DNA from 4 places in the Rhizobium sp. AN5 genome. Region 1 is predicted to be linked to each of the others. Evidence: predicted binding sites of a transcription regulator. Region 1 holds the regulator's gene; each other region holds the start of a gene.
The links. Region 1 encodes PhoB, which activates phosphate uptake and scavenging genes when phosphate is short. Its sites were predicted from a motif close to TGTCATNNANCTGTCAT; they were not measured.

Region 2: the regulator PhoB is predicted to act here: its motif matches at 5,350-5,366, upstream of phnC (phosphonate ABC transporter ATP-binding protein).
Region 3: the regulator PhoB is predicted to act here: its motif matches at 1,375-1,391, upstream of CRP02_RS19525 (UDP-2,3-diacylglucosamine diphosphatase).
Region 4: the regulator PhoB is predicted to act here: its motif matches at 1,721-1,737, upstream of CRP02_RS11275 (DUF47 domain-containing protein).

The regions. Positions count from the first base shown of each region.
Region 1 is NZ_OCMJ01000004.1:189,737-197,513, reverse strand. It holds gene CRP02_RS13205 (GcrA family cell cycle regulator) at 1-472, shown strand, start outside; gene phoB (phosphate regulon transcriptional regulator PhoB) at 772-1,455, opposite strand; gene phoU (phosphate signaling complex protein PhoU) at 1,487-2,212, opposite strand; gene pstB (phosphate ABC transporter ATP-binding protein PstB) at 2,311-3,126, opposite strand; gene pstA (phosphate ABC transporter permease PstA) at 3,141-4,463, opposite strand; gene pstC (phosphate ABC transporter permease subunit PstC) at 4,460-5,944, opposite strand; gene CRP02_RS13175 (substrate-binding domain-containing protein) at 6,219-7,253, opposite strand; gene phoR (phosphate regulon sensor histidine kinase PhoR) at 7,449-7,777, opposite strand, start outside.
Region 2 is NZ_OCMJ01000004.1:2,827,971-2,835,747, reverse strand. It holds gene phnG (phosphonate C-P lyase system protein PhnG) at 1-334, shown strand, start outside; gene phnH (phosphonate C-P lyase system protein PhnH) at 334-942, shown strand; gene CRP02_RS26420 (carbon-phosphorus lyase complex subunit PhnI) at 944-2,053, shown strand; gene CRP02_RS26415 (alpha-D-ribose 1-methylphosphonate 5-phosphate C-P-lyase PhnJ) at 2,187-3,089, shown strand; gene phnK (phosphonate C-P lyase system protein PhnK) at 3,086-3,862, shown strand; gene phnL (phosphonate C-P lyase system protein PhnL) at 3,867-4,574, shown strand; gene CRP02_RS26400 (DapH/DapD/GlmU-related protein) at 4,571-5,188, shown strand; gene phnC (phosphonate ABC transporter ATP-binding protein) at 5,425-6,285, shown strand; gene phnD (phosphonate ABC transporter substrate-binding protein) at 6,371-7,276, shown strand; gene phnE (phosphonate ABC transporter, permease protein PhnE) at 7,346-7,777, shown strand, end outside.
Region 3 is NZ_OCMJ01000004.1:1,418,394-1,426,170, reverse strand. It holds gene CRP02_RS19530 (NADP-dependent malic enzyme) at 1-1,216, opposite strand, end outside; gene CRP02_RS19525 (UDP-2,3-diacylglucosamine diphosphatase) at 1,446-2,282, shown strand; gene dgcA (N-acetyl-D-Glu racemase DgcA) at 2,528-3,511, opposite strand; gene CRP02_RS19515 (ABC transporter permease) at 3,655-4,815, shown strand; gene CRP02_RS19510 (ABC transporter ATP-binding protein) at 4,826-5,662, shown strand; gene CRP02_RS19505 (MCE family protein) at 5,671-7,041, shown strand; gene CRP02_RS19500 (ABC-type transport auxiliary lipoprotein family protein) at 7,057-7,662, shown strand; gene CRP02_RS19495 (alpha/beta hydrolase family protein) at 7,766-7,777, shown strand, end outside.
Region 4 is NZ_OCMJ01000003.1:1,707,719-1,715,495, reverse strand. It holds gene CRP02_RS11285 (efflux RND transporter permease subunit) at 1-1,118, shown strand, start outside; gene CRP02_RS11280 (NUDIX hydrolase) at 1,126-1,668, opposite strand; gene CRP02_RS11275 (DUF47 domain-containing protein) at 1,783-2,427, shown strand; gene CRP02_RS11270 (inorganic phosphate transporter) at 2,427-3,431, shown strand; gene CRP02_RS11265 (Ku protein) at 3,529-4,320, shown strand; gene ligD (DNA ligase D) at 4,324-6,816, opposite strand; gene CRP02_RS11255 (Ku protein) at 6,820-7,650, opposite strand; gene CRP02_RS11250 (hypothetical protein) at 7,647-7,777, opposite strand, start outside.

The DNA of each region.
Region 1 (7,777 bases):
CAGCCAGATTGCAGCGCAGCTGGGCGGCGTCAGCCGTAATGCCGTGATCGGCAAGGTCCATCGTCTCAATCTGCCGGGACGCGTCAAGGCTGGCGGTCCTGTGACTTCGGCACGCTCCGCGCCGAAGCGCACCGCTGCCCCTGCGCCGCGCGCGACCACTTTCGCAGGTCGCGTCAACGCGGCACCGGCGCGCATCCTCACCCGTTCGAACGCGGCAACGGCGCTGCACGAGGAGATCGATATCGAGACCGCGCAGGTGCTCGATTACGTTCCTTCCAAGAACGTGGTCACGCCGATTTCCCGTCGCCTGACGCTGACGGAACTGACCGAGCGCACCTGCAAGTGGCCGGTTGGCGATCCGCTGAAGGACGACTTCCATTTCTGCGGTTGTGAAGCGCTGGAATCTTCGCCTTATTGCAAGTTCCATGCGAAACTCGCCTACCAGCCGGTGAGCGAGCGCCGCAAAGCTTGAGTGTTGCGGCACGCATTCAGCACTCAAAAATTACGGGCCTTCGGGCCCGTTTTTTTATGGTAAAAACCAAACAGGCTCCGGGGTTGGCTTGATAGCACGACGCACCCGTTACCCTTACTATTGGGCGTGACCCTTCAATCCGGATTTCAACGCGCCGCCGATCTCTCGGGTCAAAACGGACAATGGCATCGAGTTGGGCGGGTATTCATATAGAAAAAGCCCGAAACCGTTTCAGATTTCGGGCTTCCTGATTTTTTGGTGCACTACTTCGCCAGCTAAACTATCTGGTTCCGCTTCGCTCAAGCTTCCATCGAATATCCCGCACCACGCACCGTGCGGATGACATCTTGCATGTGCGAGAAATTCAGGGCCTTGCGCAGACGTCCGACATGCACATCGACAGTGCGCTCATCGACATAGATATCGTGACCCCAGACGCCATCCAGCAATTGCGAGCGGGAAAACACCCGACCCGGCGACGTCATCAGGAATTCCAGCAAGCGGAATTCCGTCGGGCCGAGGCGCACTTCGCGGCTTTTGCGGTGAACGCGATGGGTCTCGCGGTCCAGTTCGATATCGCCGCATTTCAGCACCGACGAAAGAACCTCCGGACGGGCCCGGCGCAACATGGCCTTGACCCGGGCCATGAGTTCCGGCGTCGAGAACGGCTTGACGACATAATCGTCAGCGCCGGTAGCGAGACCGCGAACCCGTTCGCTCTCTTCGCCACGCGCCGTCAGCATGATGATGGGCAGGCGTTCTGTTTCCGGCCGCATTCTCAAGCGCCGGCACAGTTCGATACCGGAGACACCGGGCAACATCCAGTCCAGGATGAGAAGATCCGGAATGCGCTCCTGCAGCCTGATTTCCGCCTCGTCGCCACGGGGTATCGTGTCGACGTCGTATCCCTCAGCCTCGAGATTGTAACGAAGCAGGACGCTCAATGCTTCCTCGTCTTCCACAACTGCAATCTTGGGCACCATATGCTGAACTCCGCAAGCTTCTGCTTGTCTGTTACTCGGTCACCGAACCAAGCGTGTTGGAACTGTCGTCTTTCGGACGCTCGCCCTCCGGCTGGCTGCCGGTGGTCATGTAATAGATCGTCTCTGCGATATTCGTCGCATGATCGCCGATACGCTCGATGTTCTTGGCGCAGAACAGAAGATGCGTGCAGGTGGTGATGTTGCGCGGGTCTTCCATCATGTAGGTCAGAAGCTCGCGGAAGAGCGACGTGTACATGGCATCGATTTCCTCGTCGCGCTCACGGATCGCATTGGCCTTTTCGGCGGAACGCGTGGAATAGACGTCAAGGACTTCCTTGAGCTGCACCAGCGCCAGGTCGGACAGATGCTCGATGCCGCGGGCGAGCTTGCGCGGAACGCCGGTGCCGGCGACAGCGATGACGCGCTTGGCCGTGTTCTTGCCAAGATCGCCGACGCGTTCGAGATCGGCGGCGATACGCAGGGTGCCGATGATCTCGCGAAGGTCTGCCGCCATCGGCTGACGCTTGGCGATGGTTACGATCGCCTTGTCGCCGATTTCGCGCTCAGCGTGGTCGAGAATTGTGTCGTCCGAAATGACTTTCTGCGCGAGCGCCGCATCGGAATTGACGAGCGCGCGCACGGCGTCACCGCACATCTGCTCGGCAAGACCGCCCATTTCGGCGATGCGGCGCGTCAGAAACTTCAGTTCGTCGTCATAGGCAGACAGGATATGCGAATGGGTCGTTGTCTGTGTCATGGTCTATTCCTCCGGCTTGGCCTGCATGCGCGTGCCCAACAGCGGGGCACGGCAGAGGCACCAGTCTTGTACGGTTACGATAAAGCACCGGCCGGGGATCAGCCGAAGCGGCCCATGATGTAGTCCTGCGTGCGCTGGTCGTCCGGATTGGTGAACATCTTGTCGGTTTCGTTTTCTTCGACAAGATGACCAAGATGGAACATGGCCGTACGCTGGGAAACGCGCGCCGCCTGCTGCATGGAGTGCGTGACGATGACGATGGTGTAGTTGGTGCGCAGTTCGTGGATCAGTTCCTCGACCTTAGCAGTCGCGATCGGATCCAGCGCCGAGCACGGCTCGTCCATCAGGATCACTTCCGGGCTGACGGCAACCGCGCGTGCGATGCACAGACGCTGCTGCTGGCCACCGGAGAGGCCCGTGCCGGATTCCAGCAAACGGTCCTTCACTTCGTTCCAGAGACCCGCTTTCTGCAGGCTATGCTCGACGATCTGGTCCATATCCGCCTTGTTGCGGGCGAGACCGTGGATACGCGGGCCGTAGGCGATGTTCTCATAAATCGTCTTCGGAAACGGGTTCGGCTTCTGGAACACCATGCCGACGCGGGCACGCAGTTCCACGACGTCGATCTGCTGATCGTAGATATCGTCGGTATCGAGCGTGATCTTGCCGGTGACCCGGCAACCGTCGATCGTGTCGTTCATACGGTTCAAGGTGCGCAGGAAAGTGGATTTACCGCAACCGGACGGGCCGATAAGTGCAGTCACCGTGTTTTCGCGGACATTGAGGTTCACGTCGTAAAGCGCGCGCTTTTCGCCGTAATAAACCGAAACGTCCTTGCCGATCATCTTGTATGAGACTTCATTCATTTTCTTGTCCAGCGCCTTTTCAACTGCTGCTTCCGACAACATGTTCATTGCTCTAGCTCCCTCTACCAGCGCCGCTCAAAGCGGCGACGCAACAGGATTGCGCCAACATTCATGAGAATGAGGAACAGAAGCAGGATGATGATAGCGCCAGATGTCCGTTCGACAAAGGCACGCTCAGCTTCGTTCGCCCACATGTAAATCTGCACCGGCAGGGCCGTGGACGGATCCATAGGCGTTGTCGGATAGTTCGCGACGAATGCCACCATGCCGATCAGAAGCAGCGGCGCCGTTTCGCCCAGTGCGTGGGCGAGACCGATGATGGTGCCGGTCAGAATGCCAGGCATTGCCAGCGGCAGGACGTGATGGAAAATCGTCTGCATCTTGGAAGCGCCAAGACCGAGTGCGGCGGCGCGGATCGACGGCGGCACGGCCTTCAATGCAGCGCGGGTCGCGATGATGATAGTCGGCAGGGTCATCAGCGTCAGGACGAGGCCGCCGACCAGCGAGGCCGAGCGTGGAAAGCCCATGAAGTTGATGAAGACGGAGAGACCAAGCAGACCGTAAACAATGGAGGGAACAGCCGCCAGATTGTTGATGTTGACCTCGATAAGGTCCGTCAACCGGTTCTTGGGGGCAAATTCCTCCAGATAGATGGAGGCCGCAACACCGATCGGCAGCGACAGCACCAGCACGATCAGCATCATGTAGAACGAGCCGATCAGCGCAACGCCAACACCCGCGGCTTCCGGACGGCTCGAAGCGCCGTTGACGAAGATGCCGGTATTGAAATGCTTGCCAAGCTGTCCGCTTTCCACGAGCTGGTTCATCCAGCCGAGCTGCTGGTTCGAGATACGGCGGTTTGCTTCATCCACCGACATGTCGACCTGGCCCTTGAAGGCGCTGTCGACATCGCCCGACGCCAGAAGCGTGACGCTGCGCGTGGTGCCGATGACGGCAGGATCGGCGACGACGATATCACGCAGCTGGGTGCGTACGCTGTCGGAGATCATGACGTTGACGGCGCGAAGACCGGCCTTATCCGTCGGCGCGACGCCGAGAACCTTGGCAACCGCATCACGGGCGAGGACGGGGTAGTTGGCCGTCATCAGCTTTGCGGGATTGGTTGCGCGCTCGTTCTTCGGATCGATGATAAGTTCGGAAAACTCGACCGGAACGGTAATCATCGTCTGCTGGAAGGCGGTGTGACCCTTGGATACGACCGACCAGAGCAGCAGAAAGAGGAAGATGAGGCCGAACGAGATTGCTGCCAATCCATAGGCGCGGAATCGGCGTTCAGCAGCATAGCGACGCTTGATGCCGATATCACGGCGCGTGGCCTTGTTCACGGCGGCAGCACCGGCCGCCGGGGAAACGATGTCGGTCATTCATATTGCTCCCGGTATTTGCGCACGATGTAAAGCGCGTAGATATTCAGGCAAAGCGTGATTGCGAAAAGAGTTATGCCCAGCGCGAAGGCCACCAGCGTTTGCGGCGAGGTAAACTCAAGGTCACCCGTCAGCTGGCTGACGATCTTGACCGTCACTGTTGTCATGGGTTCGAAGGGGTTGAGCTGCAGGCGGGCAGCGACGCCAGCCGCAAGAACCACGATCATGGTCTCGCCAATCGCACGCGACGCCGTCATCAGCACGGCGCCGACGATGCCGGGAAGAGCGGCGGGAAGGATGACCTTCTTGATGGTTTCAGAGCGCGTGGCGCCGAGACCGAGAGAGCCATCGCGCAGCGAACGCGGCACGGCGGTGATGATGTCGTCAGACAGCGACGAAACGTAAGGGATCAGCATGATGCCCATGACGAAGCCGGCGGTGATGACGCTCTGCGCCTGGATGAAGTTAGCGTAGTTGCCTGTCGCAAGACCGCTGATCTGCGTGGAAATGTCTCGCAGGAAAGGACCAACGGTCGTCAACGCGAAGAAGCCGTAGACGATCGTCGGGATGCCCGCGAGCACCTCGAGCAGCGGCTTTACAATCGAGCGAAGGCGCGGCGTCGCATATTCCGACATATAGATCGCCGAAAACAGCCCGACCGGAACGGCGACCAGCATGGCGACGAAACCGATATAGAGCGTGCCGGCGAGCAGCGGGATCAGGCCGAACTGGCCGGAGGAGTCGGTCGCACCGGCAGCGGCAAAACGCGGATCCCACACCGTTCCGAAGAAGAACTGGTGCGCCGGAACCATCGTAAAGAACTGGATTGCTTCTGAAAGCATCGACAGGACGATGCCGATAGTCGTCAGGATGGCGATGGACGACGCAACGACCAGAGCCGCGAGAATGACCCGCTCCACCCTGTTGCGCGCCCGAAAACGCGGCGCGATTGAACGCAGTGCATAAGCGGCACCGGCGAATGCGGCCAGCAGCACGGTGGCGATCATGCCCAGGCGGCTGGTGGCGGTCATCGCATTCAGCGTCTGGGCGGCATCGACCATGAAACGCTGGGGTTCGCCGGCAATTGCCACGCCCTTCGATGCCAGAAGAGATCTTACCGCAGCCGTATCCGCATCAACCTTTGCGGTTTCTTCCTGCGTCAGACGCTGAAGACCGCGGGCGATGGACGTTACCATGCCGTAGGTCAGGCTCTGCTGCGCTTCGGATTGGGAGCGCACATCTTCGGGAAATTCGCCGCGCACCGCAGAGGTAACGATCAGCGGGCTGATAACAAGCCAGATACAGAGAATGAGCGCTGCAGGCAGCACCGCCCAGACGACAGCGTAGGAACCGTGATAACCGGCACGGGAATGCATGCTGGCGGGACGCCCACCAGACAAAGCAACGGCGCGGCGGCTTCCGAGCAGATAACTGCCGATGCCGATCAACACCAGTATCAGCAAAAGGATCGATGTGTTCATTAGAGTTCCCTCGTCGTGCCTCAAGAGCACGGTGCGATATCGGGCAAATCAAAAAGTCATCAAAACGAGACCGCTGGACCATCCAGAGATGCTTGCCGCCTGACTGTAACAAAGTCTGGCAAGCGTCAAGGTTGATACATCCTATCCATCTGTAATCCATCAACAATTATGTGGACGGCGATGGATGGGAACTGTCAACCGAAGACAGCCGCCTCAAGCACAACGGTACCGGAGCGGAGAGAGGGGCGCGGCAGGCCGCACCCCTCCTTGTTTATTACATCGAAGCGCCGGCAGCGAACTTGGAGCGAATTTCTTCGCGTTCTTTTTCCGGAGCGGCAACGAGGCCGTAGTTTGCGAGCGGGGAGTCGGGGCCGATCATTTCGTCAGAAACGAAGAACTCGACATATTCCTTGAGGCCGGGGATAACGCCCAGGTGAGCCTTCTTCACGTAGAAGAACAGCGGGCGCGAAACCGGGTACTTGCCGCTGGCAACGGTTTCCGTGGACGGAACAACGCCGCTAACGGTCGCAACCTTCAGGCGGTCAGCGTTGTTTTCATAAAATGCCAGGCCGAAAACGCCGAGGCCGGTCTTGTTGGCGTCGATGCGGGCAAGCGTCTCGGTGTAGTCGCCGTCGATGTCGACTGCAGCGCCGTCCTTGCGAACTGCAACGCACTTGGCAGCAGCCTGCTTGGCGTCAGTGATCAGCGCCTTGATGGCGTCGGTCGCCTTGGCTTCCTTGCAGCCGTCAGCCATGATCTTCTCTTCGAAGACTTCGCGCGTGCCGTGCTTGGAACCCGGAATGTAAGCGGCGATCGCTACATCAGGCAGTTCCTTGTTGATTTCCGACCACTTCTTGTAAGGGTTGGCAACGAGCTTGCCGTCCTTGACGATTTCAGCGGCGAGCGCGAGGTACAGATCCTTCGGCTCGAGCTTGATGTCCTTGTTGGAAGAGTCCATTGCGAAGACGATGCCGTCGTAGCCGATCTTCACTTCCTGAACGTCGGCAACGCCAGCGGCCTTACAAGCGGCAAGTTCGTCGCTCTTGATCGGGCGCGAAGCGTTTGCAATGTCGATGGTGCCTTCGCCGACGCCGGAGCAGAACGCCTTCAGACCGCCGCCCGTGCCGCCAGACTCAACAACCGGAGCCTTGAAGTTCGGGAAAGTCTCAGCAAAAGTTTCGGCAACGATCTTGGCATAGGGCAGAACCGTGGAGGAACCAGCAACCTGGATCTGGTCGCGAGCAGCGGCGGCGCCAGCGAAGGCGACAGAAGCCACCAGAGCTGCTGCGGAAAATTTAACGAAGTTCATTTGTCTCTCCCGTCGTGGGCTTGTTTGTGGACGCAGCCGATAGCGGCAGACGCTCTTAGCATGCGCTCGGCGGTCTCTTCTTAACCACCGTAACCACTTCCTTTTATGTCACTTCGGTGAAAGATTTGTGACAGCCTAAATTATTGGTTTCATTCATAAAATTTTTCGAAGCCAAAGACTGTAACATACTCTATGTCAGAATCTGACAGTAAAGTCCGTGCCATTGCCCAGTTCCGATTTAATGATGAGGCGGGCGCGGTGACGGGTGAGGATGTGCTTGACGATAGCAAGCCCGAGGCCGGTCCCTTTTTTGGAGCGACTGTCAGCGACACTGACGCGGTAAAACCGTTCCGTCAGACGTGGCACATGTTCGGCGGGAATGCCCGGCCCCTTGTCAATGACGCTCACCTCCACCGGCTTACCGGGTTCGGCACGCAGCCAGACATCCACGACCTTGCCTTCCTGGCCATATTTACAAGCATTTTCAACGAGGTTCTGGAACACTTGCACCAGCTCGTCGCGGT
Region 2 (7,777 bases), 2.6 Mb from region 1:
GCGGGGGCCTGAAACCGGCCTCGTGATGGTCAAGGGCCGTATAGGCGGCGGCGGTGCGCCTTTTAATCTGGGCGAAACCACCGTGACCCGGGCAACCGTGAAGCTTGCATCCGGCACCGTCGGCCATGCGCATGTGCTCGGCACCGGTCGCAAGAAGGCCTGGTACGCTGCGGTTTTCGATGCGCTCTGGCAGGAAAACCCGACACGCGGCTTCATCGAGACCGAGCTTCTTTCACCGGTCGAAAAAAGACTGGCCGAGGAGAAAGACCGGAAAACGAAAGAAACAGCCGCAACTCGTGTGGATTTCTTCACCATGGTTCGAGGAGAGGATTGATGGGCGTGAAAGCGGAAGCATTGACGGGCGGTTTTTCCGACGCCGTTTTCGATTCACAGCGAATCTTCAAGAAGCTCATGGACGGCATGGCCCGGCCAGGCACAGCGCAAACGATCGAAACAACAGTTGCCCCGCCGCTGCCGCTTGGTGCGGCCAGCGGCGCCGTTCTTCTTGCACTTTGCGACCATGACACGCCGGTCTGGCTGAGCGGCGCGCTACGCAAAACCACGGTGCCGGGATGGATCGGATTTCACACCGGGGCGGTTACAACAGAGGAAAAAAGCGCGGCGCATTTCGCCGTCATTGAGGCGGGAAGCGCAATTGCCTCTTTCGGTCTCTTTGCCCAGGGCAGTCAGGAATACCCCGACCGTTCCACGACGGTCATCATTGAATTGCCCGATCTTGACGGCGGACGGGAACTGCTGCTGTCCGGCCCCGGCATCCGCCATATCAACATCATCAGCCCATCCGGCCTGCCGGACATATTCCCGAGGCTATGGACGGAAAACAACGCCATCTTCCCGCGCGGCATCGACGTCATCCTGACGGCTGGCGACAAATTCGTCTGCCTGCCGCGCACGACGCGCATTCAACCCGTGGAGGCATAAGATGTATGTTGCTGTCAAAGGCGGGGAAACCGCCATCGCCAACGCCCACCGGCTTCTGGCCGACAAGCGGCGCGGAGACCGCGACCTGCCCGCCATGACGGTGGCGCAGATCGTTTCGCAGCTTTCGCTCGCCGTTGACCGGGTCATGGCGGAGGCTTCGCTTTACGACCAGTCGCTGGCCGCCCTTGCCGTCAAGCAGTCTTGCGGCGACATGATAGAAGCGATTTTCCTGCTGCGCGCCTACCGCACGACCCTGCCCCGTTTCGGCTATTCTGTTCCCGTGGATACTGCGAAGATGACGGTCCAACGGCGCGTTTCGGCGACCTACAAGGATTTGCCTGGCGGGCAATTGCTGGGACCGACCTTCGATTACACCCACCGCCTGCTTGATCCCTCGCTGCTGGAGGACGGAGCTGTCGAGATCCCTGCCATCCGTGAAGGCGAGACAGAATACGTCATGCGCGTATCCGACATTCTCGCCCAAGAAGGCTTGATCGAAAGTGACGGCGACATGCCGGATGACCACGTTGCCGGCGATCTGACACGCGAACCGATAGAGTTTCCGATGGCGCGCGACCTGCGCCTGCAATCGCTTGCACGCGGCGACGAGGGTTTTCTTCTGGCGCTCGCCTATTCCACGCAACGCGGTTACGGCCGTACACACCCCTTCGTCGGCGAAATCCGCATCGGCGAGGTGGAGATCGAGCTAGATGTCCCCGAACTCGGCTTTGCCGTATCGCTCGGCGACATCAAGGTCACCGAATGCCAGATGGTCAACCAGTTCAAGGGCTCTGCCAAGGCACCTCCGCAATTCACCCGCGGTTACGGTCTGGTGTTCGGCCAGAGCGAGCGCAAGGCGATGGCCATGTCGCTGGTCGACCGTGCGCTACGCGCCGGTGAATTCGGTGAGGATGTGGTTGCTCCGGCGCAGGATGAGGAATTCGTCATCTCACACGCCGACAATGTGCAGGCGACAGGCTTTGTCGAACATCTGAAACTGCCGCATTACGTGGATTTTCAGGCCGAACTGGGCCTGGTGCGCAAGATGCGCGCCGATTTCGACGCGGCCGACACCCATGCCGGGGAATGGATGAGCGATGCCGCCGAATAAATCAGCGACTGTGCTGCTCGCCGAACCAATAGGCGCAAAAGACGGTCAATGCTGCAAAAGCGGCAAAGAACACGGCTGCAAGAATTCCAATCTCCATGAGCTTGTACTCCTTTTTTCGCAAGGTTAACGCGCAATGCTTAAAGAAGTTTCATTCGACGACGGGCTGGCTGCCTACAACTTCGCCTATCTGGACGAACAGACCAAGCGGATGATCCGCCGGGCGATCCTGAAGGCAATTGCCATTCCCGGTTATCAGGTTCCCTTCGCTTCCCGTGAAATGCCCATGCCTTACGGCTGGGGCACCGGCGGTGTGCAGGTGACCGCCGCCATCCTCGGGCCAGACGATGTCCTGAAGGTTATCGACCAGGGCGCTGACGACACCACAAACGCCGTTTCCATCCGCGCCTTCTTCCAGAAAGTCGCTGATGTCGCCGTCACCACCCGCACCAAGGATGCAACCATCATCCAGACGCGGCACCGCATTCCCGAAGAAGAACTGCATTCGGGGCAGGTCCTTGTCTATCAGGTTCCCATTCCCGAGCCCTTGCGGTTCCTCGAGCCGCGTGAGACCGAGACCCGCGTCATGCATGCGCTGGAGGAATACGGCCTGATGCACGTCAAGCTTTATGAGGATATCGCCCGCAACGGCCGTATCTCCACCACCTATGCCTATCCGGTGAAGGTTGCGGGGCGCTATGTGATGGACCCCTCGCCGACCCCGAAATTCGACAATCCGAAAATGCACCTGTCGGACGCCCTGCAATTGTTCGGGGCCGGGCGCGAAAAGCGCATCTATGCCGTGCCACCCTATACGGATGTCGTCAGCCTGGATTTCGAGGATCATCCGTTTGAAATCCAGAGCTTCGACAAGCCCTGCGCGCTGTGCGGCGGGGAGAATGTCTATCTGGACGAGGTGGTGCTGGACGACAAGGGCGGGCGGATGTTCGTCTGCTCCGATACCGACCATTGCGAAGACCGCCGCGCCCATGGCCACAAGGGCCATTTGCTGGCGGATGTGAAGGAGGCCGCAGAATGAGCGACGCACCGCTTCTGAAAGTCAGGGACGTTTCGAAATATTACGGCGACCGCGCCGGTTGCCGCAACGTCTCCTTCGAGCTTTATCCGGGCGAGGTTCTGGCAATCGTCGGTGAATCCGGCTCCGGCAAGACCACGCTTCTCAACTGCATTTCCACACGGCTCGTGCCGACGGCTGGCAGCGTGGAATATCGCATGCGCGATGGCTCGGTGCGAGACCTCTATCATATGGGCGAGGCCGAACGGCGTTTCCTGATGCGGACAGACTGGGGTTTCGTGCACCAGAACCCAGCGGATGGACTGCGCATGGCGGTTTCGGCGGGCGCCAATGTCGGCGAGCGGCTTATGGCTGTCGGTAACCGGCATTACGGCAATATCCGGCAATCAGCCAGCGAGTGGCTGGAGCGGGTGGAAATCGGCACAGACCGCATTGACGACCAGCCGCGCGCCTTTTCCGGCGGCATGCGTCAGCGTCTGCAGATTGCCCGCAACCTGGTGACCTCACCGCGCCTCGTCTTCATGGACGAACCGACCGGCGGCCTCGATGTCTCGGTGCAGGCACGCCTGCTCGATCTCGTGCGTGGTCTCGTCAACGATCTCGGCCTCGCCGTTATCGTCGTCACCCATGATCTGGCGGTCGCGCGGCTGCTTTCCCATCGCATGATGGTGATGAAGGGTGGTGACGTCATCGAACACGGTCTGACAGACCGGGTGCTGGATGATCCGCGCGAACCCTACACGCAATTGCTTGTTTCCTCCATTTTGCAGGTTTGACGCCATGCCGACGCCCCTTATCGTTTCGGAAGTCTTCAAAAGCTTCACCATGCATCTTCGCGATGGCATCGAACTGCCTGTTGTCCGCGATGTCAGTTTCTCCGTGTCCGGCGGTGAATGTGTCGTGCTCGGCGGCCCGTCCGGCATCGGCAAAAGCTCGATCCTGAAAATGCTCTATGGCAATTATGCCATCGACAGCGGCCAGATCCTCATCCGCCACGAGGATCAGGTCATCGACATGGGCAGCGCCTCGCCGCGCACCATCCTCGAGATTCGCCATCGCACCATCGGGTATGTCAGCCAGTTTCTGCGCACCGTGCCGCGCGTTCCGGCGATCGACGTCGTCGCCGAGCCGCTTTTTGCGCGCAAGGTTGCCGCGGAAGAGGCCCGCGAGCAGGCAGCCGTTCTGCTTTCGAAACTCAACCTGCCACGGGAACTGTGGTCGCTGCCGCCAGCAACCTTTTCCGGCGGCGAGCAGCAGCGCGTCAACATCGCACGCGGTTTCATCACCGATCACGCGATCCTGCTTCTCGATGAACCGACCGCATCCCTGGATGCCGCCAACCGACGGGTGGTCGTGGAGATGATCGCCGAAAAGAAGCGCAAAGGGACCGCCTTGCTCGGTATTTTCCATGACGAGGAAGTGCGGGAAGCCGTGGCCGATCGCGTTCTGGATGTCTCGCAATTCTCCCCCCGGAAGGCAGCGGCATGAGTGTGAAGGTCGGTCTCGAACCTGTTGTCCACGAAAGTGCCCGCGTCACCAATTCATCGATCGGCCGCTATACCGAAATTTCGGAACGCTGCCGCATCGAGGAAGTGGAGATGGGCGACTATTCCTATGTCATGCAGGACGGTGCGATCTGGTGCGCCACCATCGGCAAATTCGTCAACATCGCCGCATCCGTCCGCATCAACGCCACCAATCATCCGATGTCGCGCGCCACACTTCACCATTTCACCTACCGTGCCCGCAGCTATTGGGACGACGCCGAAGATGAAAATGACTTCTTCGCCGCCCGCCGCGCCAAGCGCGTGGTGATCGGCCACGATGTCTGGATCGGCCATGGCGCGACCATCCTGCCAGGCGTCACAATCGGAAACGGTGCGGTAATCGGGGCCGGTGCGGTCGTGTCGAAAGACGTTGCGCCCTATACCATCGTCGGCGGCGTACCCGCCCGGCTGATCAGGAACCGCTTCCCGGCGGACCTTGGCCGGCGCATGGACGATCTCAAATGGTGGGACTGGGACCACGCAACGCTGCGCGGCGCATTGGACGATTTCCGCACCCTCGCCGCCGAGGATTTCGTGGCGAAATACGCCGGGTAAATCGCCCCACACCGAAGAAACTGCAGATTCCGGGGTCATGCTCCGGGGTCTCCCTAACCATGTCTGCGAGACACAGCGCGGGCTTCAAGCCCTTGGCACGACTACTAAAAGGTTCGCAGGCGACTACGCGCACGCCTTATCTGCGCATTCTGTAATATTTTCTTCATCAAACTGACATTCACGCTTCACGCACCGCTGTTAGGTCGAACCCCATCAGAAGAAGATTGGACGGGGAAATGAGCTTTCACCTGAAGCAAGTCACGCGCCGTTTCGGCAACCACACTGCGGTCGATTCCGTGAATGTGGAAATTCCGCAAGGCCAGATGGTTGGCGTGATCGGACGTTCTGGCGCAGGAAAGTCAACGCTGCTGCGCATGATCAACCGCCTCGTCGATCCCTCCTCGGGTTCCATTCATTTCAACGACACGGAAGTCTCGTCGCTGAAGGGTGCCGCCCTGCGTAACTGGCAGCGCGACTGCGCGATGATCTTCCAGCAGTTCAATCTGGTGCCGCGTCTCGACGTGCTCACCAATGTCATGCTCGGCCGCCTGAACCACCGTTCGACCGTGCTCAGCCTTTTCAACATCTTCACGGATGAAGAGCGCCTGATGGCGATTGCCGCCCTCGAGCGGCTCGGCATCGAGCACGTAGCCATGCAGGCGGCGGGCACGCTTTCCGGCGGCCAGCAGCAGCGCGTCGCTATCGCCCGGGCACTAATGCAGTCTCCGAAGATGGTTCTCGCAGACGAGCCGATCGCCTCTCTCGATCCCCTGAACGCCAAGATCGTCATGGACGCCCTGCGCGACATCAACGAGCGTGAAGGCATCACCGTCATCACCAATCTGCATACGCTGGATACGGCGCGCAATTATTGCGAACGCATCATCGGCATGTCGCAGGGTCGAGTCGTTTTCGACGGAACGCCCGCCGAACTGACGGCGGCGGCGGTCACGGAGATTTACGGCACGGATTCACACGGCGCCGGCATCGACGAGACCATGACCTCGACCAGCATCAATATTCCCGGCGCGCAGCTTGCCGCGCGTCCGGTTCAGCAATCTGCCGGTCCCGAACCGCTGGCTCTCGCCGGGCTCTGAGGAACCGCTCAGCATCGTTTGCGCCCGCGTCAAGGGCCGATACTTCACAACAAACTCCGGCTCGCCGGGAAACAGGAGAAAGTCCATGTTGAAGAAAATCCTTCTTTCGGCAGTCGCCCTTGGCGTTCTGGCCGGTTCGGCCATGGCTCAGGACGTCAAGGTCCTACGTATCGGTCTCGACGGTTCGGAAAATGAAGCCGACCAGATCCGCAACACGAAGTGCGTTGCCGATGGCCTCAAGGCTGCAACCGGCGTTTCCGAAGTTCAGGTTTTCCCGTCGCCGGACTATAACGGCGTTATCCAGGGCCTGCTCGGCGGCACCATCGACATTGCCTCCATGGGCGCTTCTTCCTACGCCAAGATCGCCATTGCCGATCCCAAGGCCGTCGATCCGATCCTGACCTATACCGGCTCTGACGGTTCCAGCGGCTACTACACGATCATGGTTGCCCGCAAGGACAGCGGCATCAAGTCTCTGGCTGACGCCAAGGGCAAGAAGATCGGCTTCGCCGACCCTGACTCCACCTCCGGCTTCCTCGTCCCGAACGTATCGATCCCGAAGGAAACCGGCGTTCCGGTCAAGGAATATTTCTCCGAAACCGGCTTCGGCGGCGGCCATGAGAACCTTGTTCTCGCCGTTCTCGATAAAAAGTTCGACGTCGGCACGACATTCGGTTCGGGCGTCGGCAAGTGGGAAGAAGGCTACTCCGGCGGCAACCTTCACCAGATGGTCAAGAAGGGCAACCTCGACATGGACGATATCGTTCAGGTCTGGAAGTCCCCGCTGATCCCGAACGGTCCGCTTCTCGTTGCCAACAAGATCGGTGACAGCATGAAGCAGAAGGTCGAAGACTTCTTCATGGAACTGCCGAAGAAGGATCTCGCCTGCTTCCAGGGTTACACCCAGGGCAAGAACACTGCCTACATCAAGGTCGACCCGGCTTTCTACCAGACGATCATCGACGCCCGTAAGTCCGTTATCGGCGGCTGATCCTCAGATCATATCCAGAAGCGGCGGTGCCTTGCGGCATCGCCGCTTTTGCCAATAAAGGAAAGCGGCATGGCGACCACACTGCAACATGGTACCCTCACGCCCGAGGGATTGAGCGCATCGTCCCGAACGGTGATGCGTCATTATCAACAGCAGCTTAGGACACGGCGGATTTATACCGTTATGTCGCTCGTTATATTCCTCATCGTCCTTGCCGCCTCACTGAATTTCGCCAATGAGGCCAATTCGGGCAAGTTCTTCGAGCGCCTGCCATATTTTTTCGACTTCATGAAAACATTCGTGCCGGATAGTCCCCTGGAGGTCTTCCGGGCGATGTTCGACCTGCCGTCGCCCTATGACAACGGTTCGCTGAAATACAACTATGTCGCGGATCGCGTTTACATCACCAACGGTTTCTACATACCGCATTTCATCTATCAGCTGATCATCACGCTCAACATCGCGCTGGTCTCGACGATAATAGGCACGACCTTCGCCTTT
Region 3 (7,777 bases), 1.2 Mb from region 1:
GTGCGATGCGCAGGATGAGACGCGGATCGAAAGGCGAGGGAATGAGGTAGTTCGGGCCGAAGATCGGCGTTTCGCCGCTATAGGCCTTGGCGGCGACTTCCGAGACTTCCTCGCGGGCAAGCTCGGCGATGGCCTGCACGGCGGCCATCTTCATTTCCTCGTTGATCGTGGTTGCGCCGCAATCCAGCGCGCCGCGGAAGATATAGGGGAAGCACAGCACGTTGTTGACCTGGTTCGGGAAATCCGAACGGCCGGTGCAGATCATCGCATCCGGGCGGGCAGCACGGGCCACTTCCGGCATGATTTCCGGATTGGGGTTGGCAAGTGCCAGGATCAGCGGATTTTCCGCCATGCGCTCCAAAAGTTCCGGCTTCAGCACGCCTGCCGCCGAAAGGCCGAGGAAGACATCGGCGCCGTCGATGGAGTCGGCCAGAACCCGCTTGTCGGTCTTCTGCGCGTAGACTTCCTTCCACTCGTCCATCAGCGTGTTACGGCCCTCATAGACGAGACCCTCGATATCGTGGACCCAGATGTTGTCCTTGTTCGCGCCCATGGCGACAAGCAGGTTGAGGCAGGCGAGGGCCGCCGCACCGGCGCCGGAGGCAACGATCTTGACGCTCGAAAGCGATTTTCCGGCCAGTTCCAGCGCGTTGGTGACGGCGGCGGCGACGATGATCGCCGTGCCGTGCTGGTCGTCGTGGAAGACGGGGATGTTCATCTTCTCGCGCAGCTGGCGCTCCACCTCGAAACATTCGGGCGCCTTGATGTCTTCAAGGTTGATGCCGCCGAAGGTGGGTTCCAGCGCTGCGATGGTGGAGACCATGTCGTTTATGCCGGGCGCATCGATCTCGATATCGAAAACGTCGATGCCGGCGAATTTCTTGAAGAGGACGGCCTTGCCCTCCATAACAGGCTTGGACGCAAGCGGGCCGATATTGCCAAGGCCAAGCACTGCCGTACCGTTGGAAATCACTGCAACGAGATTGGCGCGGGCGGTATATTCCGCTGCCATTTCCGGATTTTCATGGATGGCGAGGCAGGGGGCGGCGACACCCGGCGAGTAGGCAAGCGCCAGATCGCGCTGGTTGCCAAGGGGCTTGGTAGCCTGGATTTCCAGCTTGCCGGGGCGCGGGTAGCGGTGGAAAAAGAGCGCCTGTTCCTCGATGTCGGCCTTTGCCGTGTTGGCGGGCGTGTTGTTCTTATCGTGAGAGGTCATGTCTTCCACCGTCATGTCTGGTTCAATTCCGGCCCTCTGAATACAACAAACTTTCCCATGGTACAGCCGTTATTTGCCGCCCCCTCATGCAAATGCGGGCATGGCTTATTCGCGTTTTCGTGATGCCATCAGTCATATTCCATATAAAAACCGGCCATTGTCATGTTGCTGCAACACGAGTCTGGTTCTGAGAGGGAAGAAAGCCGCAGGGACGCAACCGAACAAGGGGATTAAATCCGTGGCCGGTCAAATTGAAACCAGACAGTTCAGAACGCTTTTCATTTCGGATGTCCATCTCGGTTCCAAGGCGGCCAAGACGGATTTTTTGCTCGACTTCCTGAAACATCACGAGGCCGATACGATCATCCTGGTCGGTGACATCATCGACGGCTGGCGCCTGCGCCGCAGCTGGTACTGGCCGCAGGGCTGCAACGACGTGGTGCAGAAGCTGTTGCGCAAGGCCCGCAAGGGAACACGCATCGTTTATATTCCCGGCAACCACGATGAGTTCCTGCGCGAGTTCCCGGGCATGCATTTCGGCGGCATTGAAGTGGCCGAGCGCATGATCCACGAGGCGGGCGACGGCAAGAAGTATCTGGTCATCCATGGCGACGAGTTCGACGTGGTGGTGCGCAACGCCCGCCTTCTCGCCTATCTCGGCGACTGGGCCTATGACGCGGCGATTGCAATCAACATCGCCATTGCTGCGGTGCGCCGCCGCATCGGCCTGCCTTACTGGTCGTTTTCTGCCTGGGCGAAGCTGCAGGTCAAACACGCCGTCAACTTCATCGGCGAATTCCAGCGTGTGGTCGCCGACGAGGCGCGCCGCAACAATGTCGAAGGCGTTATCTGTGGCCACATTCACCATGCGGTGATGGAAGACATGGATGGCATCCGCTACATCAACACCGGCGACTGGGTGGAGAGCTGCACGGCGATTGCCGAAAATGCCGATGGCACTTTCGAGCTGATCACCTGGATGCAGACAAGCGATGTCCCTGAACGCACATCGGATGAGATGGAACCGGTTGATATTCCGGGGCTGATTGGCAAGCACGCGGCCTGATTGGGGTTGGTTCAACAGGCAGGGCGATCCCTAAGCGCGGGATGGTTCAGCTCTCTGTCGTCATCCTTGGGCTTGTCCCAAGGATCTGCAACCGATTGATTTCGCGCGACGTGTATAGATCCTCGGGACAAGCCCGAGGATGACGTCGAGTGTGAGGCAAGGTTGGTCATACAGTTTACGTGATACTGCAAAGATTATTGCGATGTTCGGCGTAGTGCTTTCACACGAAACCCGAACGACGGCTCTTATCCCCACAACTCCGGCTGCGGCGGATAAACCAGCGAACCCTCGTAAACGAGGCCCGGCTGCCGATCCTGCTTGAGAATAAGCGGGCCGTCGAGATCGGAGAAGGCGGCTCCCTGGGCGGCCAGAACGGCGGGGGCCATGCCGAGCGAGGTGCCGAGCATGCAGCCGACCATGATGATGAAGCCTAGCCGCTCCGCCTCTGCCTTCATGACAAGTGCTTCCGTGAGACCGCCAGTCTTGTCCAGCTTGATGTTGATCGCATCGTAACGGTCGCGCAGGTCGGCGAGGTCCCTGGTGGAATGCACGCTTTCATCGGCGCAGATGGGGACCGGGTGGTCGATGCGGGCCAGGATGGCGTCCTTGCCGGCGGGAAGCGGCTGTTCGATGAGCGCGATGTTCAGTTCCGCTGCAAGTTTCAGATAATATTCGATATTATCGTCGTTCCAGCCCTCATTGGCGTCGATGATGATACGCGCGTCAGGTGCTGCGGTGCGCACGGCCCGCAGGCGCGCCTCGTCATCCGCCGTTCCGGTCTTGATCTTCAGCAGCGGGCGGCCAGCGTTTTCCGCCGTTTTCGCCGCCATGGTCTCGGGGTCGGCAAGCGAGATGGTATAGGCGGTAACGAGCGGTTTTGCCGCGTGTCCGAGACTATGTTCGGCAGCACTTTTGCCACTCATCTTGGCTTCGAGGTCCCATAGTGCGCAATCCACTGCGTTGCGGGCGGCGCCGGGTTTCATCACCTGCTGCAATTCCTGCCGTGTCAGGCCGCCGGCAATCTGCTCAGCCATTGCTTCGATATCGGCGATAACGCCTTCGATGCTTTCGCCATAACGCGGATAGGGCACACATTCGCCAATGCCGGTAAAGGAACCATCGCGGATGGTGCACGTTACGACATCCGCATGCGTCCGGGTGCCGCGTGAAATAGTGAAGCTGCCAGCAACGGTGAAACGTTCTGTTGTGGCTTGAAGGTAACGGGGCATGTTTTTTCACTTCCTAACAGGCGTTAAAAGACACATGACGCCAAATTTATCGCGAATTGTCGGCTGTCACTGTGGCTTGCCGAAGGCCAAACCGTTATGAAACCTTTAAGAATCTCGTGACGGCTGCACTCGCTCGGAGCATTATGCAAGAACAGGATATACGGCAACAGGCGAACCCGGCCGCAATCACCGAAGACGGCGCCGTCTCCGGCGGCGGCCAGCGGTATGCCTTGACCGGTTCCTGGCGCAACAGCAATCTTTCCGGCATTTTTGCAAGCCTCGAAAACATCGAGAAAAGCGGGCCTGCCGGTCCGGTGGAGATCGATCTTTCCACGGTGGAGGCAATCGACACAACCGGCGCCTGGGTCATCCGGCGATTGCGCGAAGATATGGAAGCGAAGGGCGTTACCGTCACGCTTACCGGCAACGAGCGAATCGAGGATCTGATCGGCCAATTGCCGGATAAAGCGGCGATGGAGGGCGAGCCTGCCGCCAAGGTGGGACTTGCCGAACGCATTTTCGCGCCGATCGGCCAGGCTGTCGTCCAGAATGGCGCGGATTTCCTCGCGGGCATGTATATTCTCGGTTCCGCCGTGCGCGGCGCGCAGATGAAGCTCGGGCGCGGACGCGGCGTATCGCCGGCGGCCATCGTCAACCAGATTGACCATATGGGCGTGCGCGCCGTGCCGATCATCATGCTGATGTCGTTTTTGATCGGCGCCATCATCGCCCAGCAGGGCGCCTTCCAGCTGCGTTATTTCGGCGCGGAAGTTTTCGTCGTCGATCTCGTCGGCATTCTGCAATTGCGTGAAATCGGCGTGCTTCTGACCGCGATCATGATCGCCGGTCGCTCCGGCAGTGCGATCACGGCGGAAATCGGCTCGATGAAGATGCGCGAGGAAATCGACGCGCTGAAGGTGATTGGTCTCAACCCTGTCGGCGTGCTGGTGTTTCCCCGTCTCGTGGCGCTGACAATCGCACTGCCGCTTCTGACCATCCTTGCCAATTTCGCCGCACTTTTCGGCGCCGCCATCGTCACGCTTCTCTATTCCGGCATCACCTTCGAAGTGTTCCTGTCGCGTCTGCACGGCGCGGTCGAGGAATCGACCATAGCAGCCGGCATGATCAAGGCACCGTTCATGGCGCTGATCATCGGCATCGTTGCGGCGGTTGAGGGTATGAAAGTTGGCGGTTCGGCGGAATCGCTCGGCAAACACGTCACGTCGTCGGTGGTCAAATCGATCTTCGTCGTCATTCTGGTGGATGGCCTTTTTGCCATCTTCTACGCAGCCATCGATTTTTAAGGAGGGCGCGTTGGAAACTTTGGACCAGAAGCCGCAAGAGACAAAAACTGCAAAGGACGGCCGTGAGACGGTTCTTTCCGTCGAGGGCGTGACTGTCGGTTTCAACGGCAGGAACGTGCTTGAGAATCTCGATCTGGACGTTTATCGCGGTGAAATCCTTGGCTTCATCGGCCCATCCGGCGCGGGTAAATCCGTCCTGATGCGTGCGATCTTGAGGCTTCTGCCACGTCAGGCGGGCGCAATCCGCATTCTCGGTACCGACTACGACAAGGCCAGCGAAGACGACCGCATGATGCTCGACCAGCGGCTCGGCGTGCTGTTCCAGCAGGGGGCGCTGTTTTCCGGCCTGACGGTGAAGGAAAACATCCAGCTGCCGATGCGGGAATATCTGGACCTGCCGAAAAAGCTGATGGACGAGCTTGCCTATCTCAAGATCGAGATGGTGGGCCTGAAGCCCGATGCGGGCGACAAATACCCGTCGGAGCTTTCCGGCGGCATGATCAAGCGTGCGGCGCTTGCGCGCGCGCTGTCGCTCGATCCCGACCTTGTCTTCCTCGATGAGCCGACATCCGGCCTCGATCCCATCGGGGCGGCGGAATTTGATATGCTGATCGCGCGCTTGCGCGATTCGCTCGGTTTGACCGTGTATATGGTGACGCACGACCTCGACAGCCTGTTCTCCGTCTGCGACCGCATTGCGGTGCTCGGGCAGAAGAAGGTGCTGGTGGAAGGGACCTTGCAGGACATGTTTGCCTGTGACGACCCCTGGGTGCAGTCCTATTTCCGTGGCAAACGGGCGCGCTCTGTCGTTCTTCCGGACGACAGACACGAAAATCCGGTGGAGTAACAAGAAGCATGGAAACCAAGGCGAACTACACCATAGTCGGAATTTTCACGCTGATCGTGATCGCCGCCGCATTCGGCTTCGTTTACTGGATGGCGGAATTCGGCCGGGGTGGACCGACGGCGCAACTCGTGGTGCGTATTCCCGGCTCGGCAAACGGCCTTTCCGTTGGCTCTCCGGTGCGCTTCAACGGCATTCCTGTCGGCACGGTGCGCGGTCTTGCGATCGACCGTGACGATCCGGCCTATTCCATCGCCTTTACCGAAGTGCAGGCGGACGCGCCGGTTTTCCCGTCCACCCGCGCGGTGCTTGAAATTCAGGGCCTGACGGGCGCTGCCTATATCGAGCTTTCCGGCGGCAACAAGGATGGTGAGCGCATCCTTCAGAAATCGGTGGAAAGCGGCGTTCCCGCCGAGCTGACGGCCGATCTTTCCAGCGTTACGAACCTTCTTGCCACCGCCGACAAGATTCTGAAACGCGCCGATGGCGCTATCGGCGAATTGCAGGGTTTCGTGCAGGATGCCCGCGGGCCGCTGACGCAGACGGTGCGTAACGCCGAGAAGTTCTCCGATGCGCTGGCCGCCAATTCCGACGGTATCAAGAGTTTCATCGCCAGCCTCAGTTCGCTTTCCACCACCGTTCAATCGGTCTCGGTGCGCCTGGACGGCACGCTGACCGCTATCGAAGATCTGGTGAAGGCGGTGGATGCCGGCAAGATCGATTCCATCCTGTCTAATGTCGACAAGGTGACGAAGGACGTCGCTTCCGCTTCCAGCGATATTCAGGGCATCATGGAAACGGTGCAGAGCACGGCGCGCAACTTCGAGGCGGCAAGCACGGAAGTGCAGACGGTGGTGAAGCGCGCGGATGAGCTTTTGGCGTCGGTCGATCCCGCAAAGGTCAGCACCGTGGTGGGTGATGTTTCCGCAGCGACTGCCGATGCGCGCGATGCCGTGGCGAACTTCAAGCGAATTGCCGACGATGTCGGCGCACGCCGGGCCGATATCGACCAGGCCGTCTCCGATTTCACCGACATGGGCCGCAAGCTGAACCTTGCCTCAAGCCGTGTCGATGGCATTCTTGCCAAGGTGGATGGCATGCTTGGAACCGACGATGCCAATTCGCTGTTTGCAAAGGCGCGCGAGACTTTGACCTCGTTCAAGGCCGTGGCCGACAATCTCAATGCCCGAATCGGGCCGATTGCCGAAAATCTGACGCGCTTCTCCAGTTCGGGCCTGAAGGATTTCCAGGCGCTCATCGGCAGCACGCGGCAGACGGTCGACAATCTCAACAATGCGATCACCAATATCGACCGCGATCCGCAGCGGTTGATTTTCGGCGGCGAAACCGTGAAACAATATGACGGCAGAACAAGGCGCTAAAAGGGGTATGGGCCAATGACACGATTGATGAACGGCCATAAGCGCCGTGCCCTGCTTCTGGCTCCGCTGCTTGCGGTTGCGATGGCGGGCTGTGCGGGAACCCCATCGAACGATACGTTCGACCTTTCCGTCTCTTCGGCGACTGTGACGCAGGGGCCGTCGCTCAAAGGCCGGCAATTGCTGATCGCCGATCCGACGGCGCTGAAAGCGCTTGATAGCGAAAACATCGTGGTGCGCCTTTCCGGCTCGGAAGTGCAATATCTCGGCAATTCGCAATGGAGCGACCGCTTGCCGCGCATGGTGCAATCCAAGCTGGTGCAAGCCTTCGAGGATACCGGCAAGCTCGGTGGAGTCGGCCGGCCGGGGCAGGGACTGGCGATCGATTACCAGGTGGTCAGCGATATTCGCACCTTCGAAATCGATACGGCAAAAAACACCGCCGATATCGAGATTTCGGTGAAGCTCTTGAACGATCGCAACGGCACGGTAAAGGCGCAGGAAGTATTCCGCGCCAGCGCACGCGTCAGCGGTTCCGGAAATGCCAATTTCGTCAAAGCGCTGGACCAAGCCTTCGCCGCCGCCACCCGCGAAATCGTGGCCTGGACGCTGAAGTCGCTCTAAGTCCTGACGACGGTCATTTCCGCTACAAGAGATTGCTCTATGTTGCGGGTGAGGCCTGTTGGTGACGGCCTTGCATTCAATGTTTCCGATCCGCGGGTCCGTCATGCGATTTCTG
Region 4 (7,777 bases), on a different contig from region 1:
TTGAAAAGATCGCCGACGGTCTGATGGAAGACATGAAAAAAATCCCCGGCCTCGTGGATGTGACCTCAAGCACCCGCGACGTGACCTCCGTCCTTTCGGTACGCCTGAAACGCGAGGCGGCAAGCGATCTCGGCATTTCCCGATCCGATCTTGCCGCAGCGCTCTCGCCGCTCATCGCCGGTGAGGACGTGTCGAAATGGACGGATGCGGGCGGTAACAGCTACGACATCGTCGTGCGCCTGCCCGGCGAGCGGCGTGCCGACACGACAAGGATCAGTGAGTTGATGATCGCCACCGGCAGCACGGGATCCAACGGCTCGCCCCTGATGGTACGTCTGGATCAGGTCGCCGATATCACCACCGTGGAAGCACCCGCCGAAATCCGCCGCATCGACAATCGCCGCGAGGTGCTGGTTTCGGCCAACATATCAGGACGAGCGCTTGGCGAAGTGTCAGACGTGTTGAAGACCCTCACCGCCGCCCGCGACCTGCCGGACGGCTACCGTATCCGCTTCGGCGGCGACGCCGAAACCATGGAGGAGACGGTCGGCCACATGGTCACCGCGCTCGCAATGGCGGTCATCTTTATCTACATCGTGCTCGCCTCGCAATTCGGCAGCTTCCTGCAACCGCTCGCCATCATGGCGTCGCTGCCGCTGTCTCTCATCGGCGTCCTCGTCGGGCTCTTGGTTGCCGGCAGCACGATCAACATGTTCTCGCTGATAGGCTTCATCATGCTGATGGGCCTCGTTACCAAAAACGGCATCCTGCTTGTCGATTTCGCCAACCGCGAAAGGAAGCGTGGACTTCCACTCAACGAAGCGCTGGCAAGCGCCGGCATCATCCGCTTCCGCCCGATCATCATGACGACGCTTGCAATGATCTTCGGCATGATTCCGCTCGGGCTGGCCGTGGGCGGTGGCGGGGCGCAGCGCGCGCCAATGGCGCACGCAGTAATCGGCGGCCTCATCAGCTCCACCCTGCTCACCCTGATCGTCGTGCCGACAATCCTGTCTTACATCGACAGCATCACCCGGCGTTTCGCCCGCCTGCTACCGAAGGCACCGGACGAGATGGGAGAGGCCGGATCGGTCGAACGACCAGCATCACCATCCTAGGTTCGCGTTAGGACTTTTCCTCGGTCAGGCGTTTCCTCTTCCCCCTCGGGCGGAAGTCGACCAGAAGCGATTTCAGTTCGATCTCCCGGACGCGCCTTGCTGCCTCGTCCGGGCGAACCCATTCCAGAAGGCGTTCGCCGCGCTCCTTGAAACTCGTTTCCTCCCCGGTGATCTCGATCTGGAAGACATCGACAACGCAGGGAACGACATCGCCACTGTCGAGCATCTTGAGATAGGTGTAGCGGCCAACGGCGTCCTTCCTCACGCGGCCACGAACGCCCGCTTCCTCCCACGCTTCGATCGCGGCAGCCTCATGCGGCTTCTTGCGTTTCATCGGCCAGCCGCGCGGAATGATCCAGCGTGCGCTGGTGCGAGAGGTGACGACGAGGATTTCGATCTCTTCACCGCTTCCGGTATAACGGAAGCATAAGGCGGCATATTGCTGCCGGAAAGAGCCGGTGAACAGCTTTTCGGGAACAGCAGCAAGTTGCTGGAGCAATGTCAGGGAACGCGCCGGACGGGCTTTCCGGCTTTTCTTCGTGGATTTCATATCCGTTGATACTGCCGATTTTCCGGGTTGCATCAATGCCCCGCGTGCATTTATGACAGTTTTATGACAATCACCGCCCCACAACTAATAAAGCGCCATTGAGGGCCAATTCGCATGATGAGCATTTTTCGCAAGCTGATGCCGCGCGAGGACCGTTTCTTCGACATGTTTAGCAAACATTCGGAAACGGTCGTCAAAGCCGCCGCAGCTCTGGACCACCTTCTGAGCGGCGTCGACGTCGAGAAAAACTGCGACCTTATCGTCGCCCTCGAAGACCAGGCGGATGATATTACCCGCGACGTTCTGCTTGCGGTGCGCCGCAGCTTCATAACGCCCTTTGATCGTGGCGATATCAAGGACCTCATCCAGTCCATGGATGACGCCATCGACATGATGCACAAGACCGTCAAGACGATCCGGCTGTTCGAGCAAACCGAATTCGACCCGCTGATGCGCGAGATGGGCCACGAGATCGTGCGTGCGGCAAGCCTCGTCGCCGAAGCCATCCCGCTTCTGGAAAAGGTCGGCACCAATGCCCAGCGCCTGTCGGTGATTGCCGAAGAGGTCACCCGCGTTGAAGGGCGCTCCGACGAGCTTCATGACCAGGGCCTGAAGGACCTCTTCCGGCGCCATGGTGCGACCGGCAATGCCATGGCCTATATGATCGGCAGCGAGATCTACGGCGAACTCGAAAAGGTCGTCGACCGCTTCGAGGACGTGGCGAACGAGATCAGCGGCATCGTTATCGAGAACGTCTGATGGATGTAGCGCTCGCACTGCCGCTGCTTGTCGGCCTTATCGCCATCGCGCTGTTCTTCGATTTTCTGAACGGTCTCCACGACGCCGCAAATTCCATCGCCACCATCGTCTCCACCCGTGTATTGCGCCCGCAATACGCGGTGGCATGGGCGGCCTTTTTCAATTTCATCGCCTTCCTGTTCTTCGGCCTGCATGTGGCCGAAACGCTCGGCACCGGCATCATCGATCCGGCCATCGTTTCCCCGCAGGTCATCTTCGCGGCATTGATGGGCGCCATCGTCTGGAATATCGTCACCTGGATTTTCGGCATTCCCTCCAGCTCGTCACATGCCTTGATCGGCGGTCTCGTCGGTGCGGGCTTTGCGAAGGTCGGTTTCAACTCCATCGTCTGGTCGGGTCTTCTGAAAACCGTGGGCGCGATCTTCATGTCGCCGGCCATCGGCTTTTTCCTGGCACTGCTGCTGGTGCTTGCCGTCTCCTGGCTATTCGTGCGCCAGACACCCTTCGCCGTGGATCGCACCTTCCGCATCATGCAGTTCATTTCCGCCTCGCTCTATTCGCTCGGCCACGGCGGCAATGATGCACAGAAGACCATGGGCATCATCGCCGTGCTGCTGTTCAGCCAGGGGCATCTTGGAGAGAGCTTCTACGTGCCGTTCTGGGTGGTGATCTCGTGCCAGTCGGCGATGGCGCTCGGCACGCTGTTCGGCGGCTGGCGCATCGTGCACACCATGGGGTCAAAAATCACCAGGCTGAACCCGATGCAGGGGTTTTGCGCCGAAACCGGCGGTGCGCTGACACTTTTCGGCGCGACGTGGCTCGGCATTCCGGTGTCCACCACCCACACGATCACCGGCGCCATCATCGGCGTCGGTGCCGCGCGTCGCGTCTCGGCGGTGCGTTGGGGCCTTGCGGGCAATATCGTCATTGCCTGGGTCGTGACCATGCCGGCCGCTGCCCTGATATCCGCATCTGTCTATGGTCTTACATCGCTGTTCGGCTGAGACAGAGACCCGTCCTCTCTGCCAAAGCTCCCGGAACAAAAGCCACCCTGTGGTTGTTGATCCGGGAGACAACAGGCGACAAGGCGGATCGCGGATCATGGCACGGCAGGTTTTCTGGAAGGGCTATCTGAAGCTGTCGCTGGTGACGGCCGCAGTTTCGCTGACTCCTGCCACAACCGAAAGCAACAAATACCGCTTCCACGTTCTCAACCGCAAAACCGGCAATCGCGTCGAAAGCCGCTATGTCGACAGCGTTACCCACAAGCCGGTGGCCGCAAAGAACCAGGTAAAGGGGTTTCCCCGCGGCGAAGACGATTATGTGTTGCTGGAGGATGACGAGATCGATGCGGTCGCGCTCGAAAGCACCCGCACCATCGACATCCAGACCTTCGTACCCACAGGCTCTATCGACTGGATATGGTACGACCGGCCGCACTTCCTACGCCCGGAAGACAAGATCGGCACGGAAGCCTTCAGCGTGATCCGGGAAGCCATGCGGGCAAACGGCGTTGTCGGCATTGCGCGGCTTGTTCTCTATCGCCGCGAAAGAGCGGTTCTGCTGGAACCGTCTGGCAAGGGCATCATTCTGTGGACCCTGCACTATGGCGAGGAAGTGCGCAAAAGCATCGACGCGCTGGACCCGAAGATGAAAATCGAAAAGCCGCTGCTGGACGCGATGGAAAAACGCATCGGCAAACAGATGACGGGATGGAAACCGGCGCTGGTGCAGGATCCGATCCAGAAAAAGATCAGCGCTTTGCTGAAAACCAAGAGCAAGACCGTCTCTTCCCCGGAAAAGAAGACCGGCACGAAAACCCGGACAGGCGGCAACGTCATCAACATCATGGATGCCTTGAAGAAAAGCCTTGCCTCGGACAAGAAAGGCTGACGCTCATCGGGCCTTTTTCGGCAGGGGTCGCGCGGCAGCGAAAAAGCCGTCCCATGGATCCTTCTTCAGGGCAGAAAGGCGCGCGCCGATATTGCTGACCGTGAAGTGTGCCGGACCTATCTCATCTGAGAGTTCCGCCCATTCGATCGGCGCTGAAATGGCGGCTCCGGGTCGGGCACGTGTGGAATATGGCGCAACAGCCGTATTGCCCCTGCCATTACGCAGATAGTCGAGGAAGATGCGGCCCTGGCGTTTCGCTTTGGTTGCCACCGCAAGATATTTCTCCGGCTCCGCCTTGGCCATGTCATCCGCCATGGCCTTTGCAAAGGCCTTCAAGGCTGGCCATCCCGCTTCCGGTTTCAAGGGTGCCACGACATGCAACCCCTTTCCGCCGGAGGTTTTCACGAAAGCGGCCAGACCGGCATCTTCGAAACGCCGCTTCAGTTCCAGTGCCGCATCGATTACCTCCTGCCATGACACGTCCTCGCCGGGGTCTATATCCATGGTGATCATGTCGGGCTTTTCCCAGTTCGCGGTTGTCGCCCCCCATGGGTGGATTTCAAGCGCAGCGGACTGGACCAGGGCCATCATGCCATCGAAATCCGTAATCCGGATCAGCGGTTCCCCGCCCTTGTCCTTCGGATCCTTGATCTGTTCTATCGCCTTGTTCACACCGCGCCAGGCGTGTTTCTGGAAGAAACGCTGACCATCGATCCCTTCAGGACAACGCAGCAGCGCCAGAGGCCGGTTGACGACAAAGGGGGCCATATAGCGCCAGACCTGCGTGTAATAATCGGCAAGCCCTTCCTTGGTCACGCCGTCGTCCGGCCAGTAAAGCCGTTCCGGATGGGTGAACTTGATCTTTGACTGCGGCGTCCCTTGTTCCGACACTGCTTTATCCTCGCGTTCGATTTCGTCCGCCGGCTTGTCTTCCCGCAAGCCCCGGAATGATGCATGGCGCAGATTGCCATCTCCGGACCAGGCACGAAACTCCACTTCTGCAACCAGTTCCGGCTTGACGAAATAGAGGTCGCGGCGCGCAAGTGCCGTGAGCTTTTCGCCGAAAGGGCTATCATCGATGCCCAGCGGTTTCAGGCGGCCAAGCAGCATTTCGGCAACATCAGCGGTATAGCCGGTGCCGACGCGGCCGACATGACGCAGCTTGCCTTCCTCATAAACGCCGAGCGCCAGCGAGCCGATGGCATGGTCCGAAGCGGATGACAGCGTGTAGCCGCCGATGACGAACTCCTGCCGCATCGAGCACTTGGATTTCACCCAGTTTCCCTTGCGGCCCGAGACATATTTGCTGTCCTTGACCTTGGAGATAACGCCCTCGAGGCTGAGGCGGCAGGCATGATCGAGAACAAGCCCGCCGCTTTCCTCGAAATGTTCGCTGTAGCGAAGATGCGGGTTGCTGGCGGGCAGCAGCTTTTCCAGTAGCGCCTTGCGATCCGTCAGCGCCGCCCCGCGCAAATCCGTGCCATCCAGATACAGGAGATCGAAGGCATAAAAAACGAAGCGGTCGCTGCGCCCTTCGCTCAAGTCCTGCTGCAAGGCGGAGAAATCCGACGCGCCGCTGTCCCGTTCCACCACGATTTCGCCGTCGATCATCAGCGTTTCGGCCGGCAGCGACTTGAGCGCTTCCGCCACGGCATCACCGAACTTTTCGGTCCAGTCCAGTCCGCTACGGGTCAGAAGCTGGAGTTTACCGTGGTCGATACGGACCTGCAGCCGATAGCCGTCGAACTTGATCTCATGCAGCCAGCGGGAGCCTTCCGGTGGCTTGGGTTTCAGCGTCGCAAGTGCCGGCGGCACGAAGGATGGCAGCGCCTGTTTGCGGGCACCTTTCGGCAGGGCATGCGCCTGTTTTTGGCCTGAGGAGGAACTAACGGTCTTTTTCGATACGGGCTTCGAATTCCAGGTGTCCTTCGGCTTGGCGGCAACTTCTTCAACACTTCGGCCAGTCTTCACAGATTCCGGCCGTTCCTCCAGAATATCGGCGCTGCCATCATGCCTTGCCTCTTCGTCGTCGCCCTTGATCAGCAGCCAGTTTTCACGGCTTTCACCGGGCTTTCCATGCATACGCACAAGATGCCAGCGGCCTTTAAGCTTTTCGCCCTCCAGTTCGAATTCGAGATGGCCTTTTCGGTAGCCTTTCTTCGCGTCGCCAATCGGGCGCCAGACACCACGATCCCAAAGAATGACGGTGCCGCCGCCATATTGACCTTTCGGGATTACGCCTTCGAAGTCGCCGTAGCTTAAAGGGTGGTCCTCGACATGCACCGCAAGGCGCTTGTCCTCCGGGTCAAGGCTCGGCCCGCGGGTTACCGCCCAGCTTTTAAGGACGCCATCCATCTCCAGCCGGAAATCGTAATGCAGCCGGCGGGCATCGTGCTTCTGTATGACGAAACTAGAGCCCTGCGCATCGACCTTGTCGCCCTTCGGCTCCGGCGTCTTGTCGAAACTGCGCTTGGCGTTATAGCTCTGCAAACCCATGGATCAGCTCGCTTTCCGGGAGGATTTGCGCCCCGCACCAGCGGTAGATTTTCCGCTGTCGCCGTCACCGGCGCTGCGGCGCAAAGCCTCTTTCAAGTCGATGATGTTATCTTGCTTGCGCGGCGGCTGTTTGCTGATTTCCCTGCCCTCGATCTTCGCCTTCACCAGTTCCGCCAGCGCATCATTGTAACGATCGGTATATTCCGCCGGATCGAATGTGCCTGCCCGTTTACCGATGATGTGACCGGCGAGTTCCAGCATCTCTTCATCGAACTGAATATCGGGAATGGACTTGAAAACGGTGGTTTGCGAGCGAACCTCGTAGCCGAAATTCAAAGTAGTCGCCACGAGCGCCTTGCCGCTTGGACGGATCAACAGCACGCGGTTTCGGCGAAAGAGTACCGCTTCGCCAAGTGCCGAGACCTTCTCGTCGTCCATGGCTTTTGCCAGCAGCGTCAAAGCCTCTTCGCCACCCTCCTGTGTCGGCGCCAGATAATAGGATCTATCGAAATAGAGCTTGTCGATCTCGTCGTGGCTCAGAAAATGCCTGACGCGAATGACCTTGTCGTTTTCCGGCATCAGCGTTGCGATCTCATCTCCCTCGATGACGATATGGTCGCCATTGTCGAGTTCATATCCCTTGACCTGATCCTCGCGGTCGACAGCATCGCCGGTATCGCTATCGACATATTGCCGTTCGACGCGATGGCCGGTCTTTCGGTTGACGATGTTGAAGGAGATCTTGTCCGATGAGGTGAGCGCGGAATAGAGGCCGATTTCACAGTTGAAATCGCCGAATATCAGATGACCCTTCCAGCTCGCTCTCCGGTTCATGATCGCCGCCCATGGTCGTTGTGAGGGGATTGCCCTCTGCCCCGGTCCGCAGCAAGGATACGCTCGATAGCGGGAACGTCCGCCTCCGCCAGCACCGGCACAGGGTCGGATGCCATCGCCTCCAGCA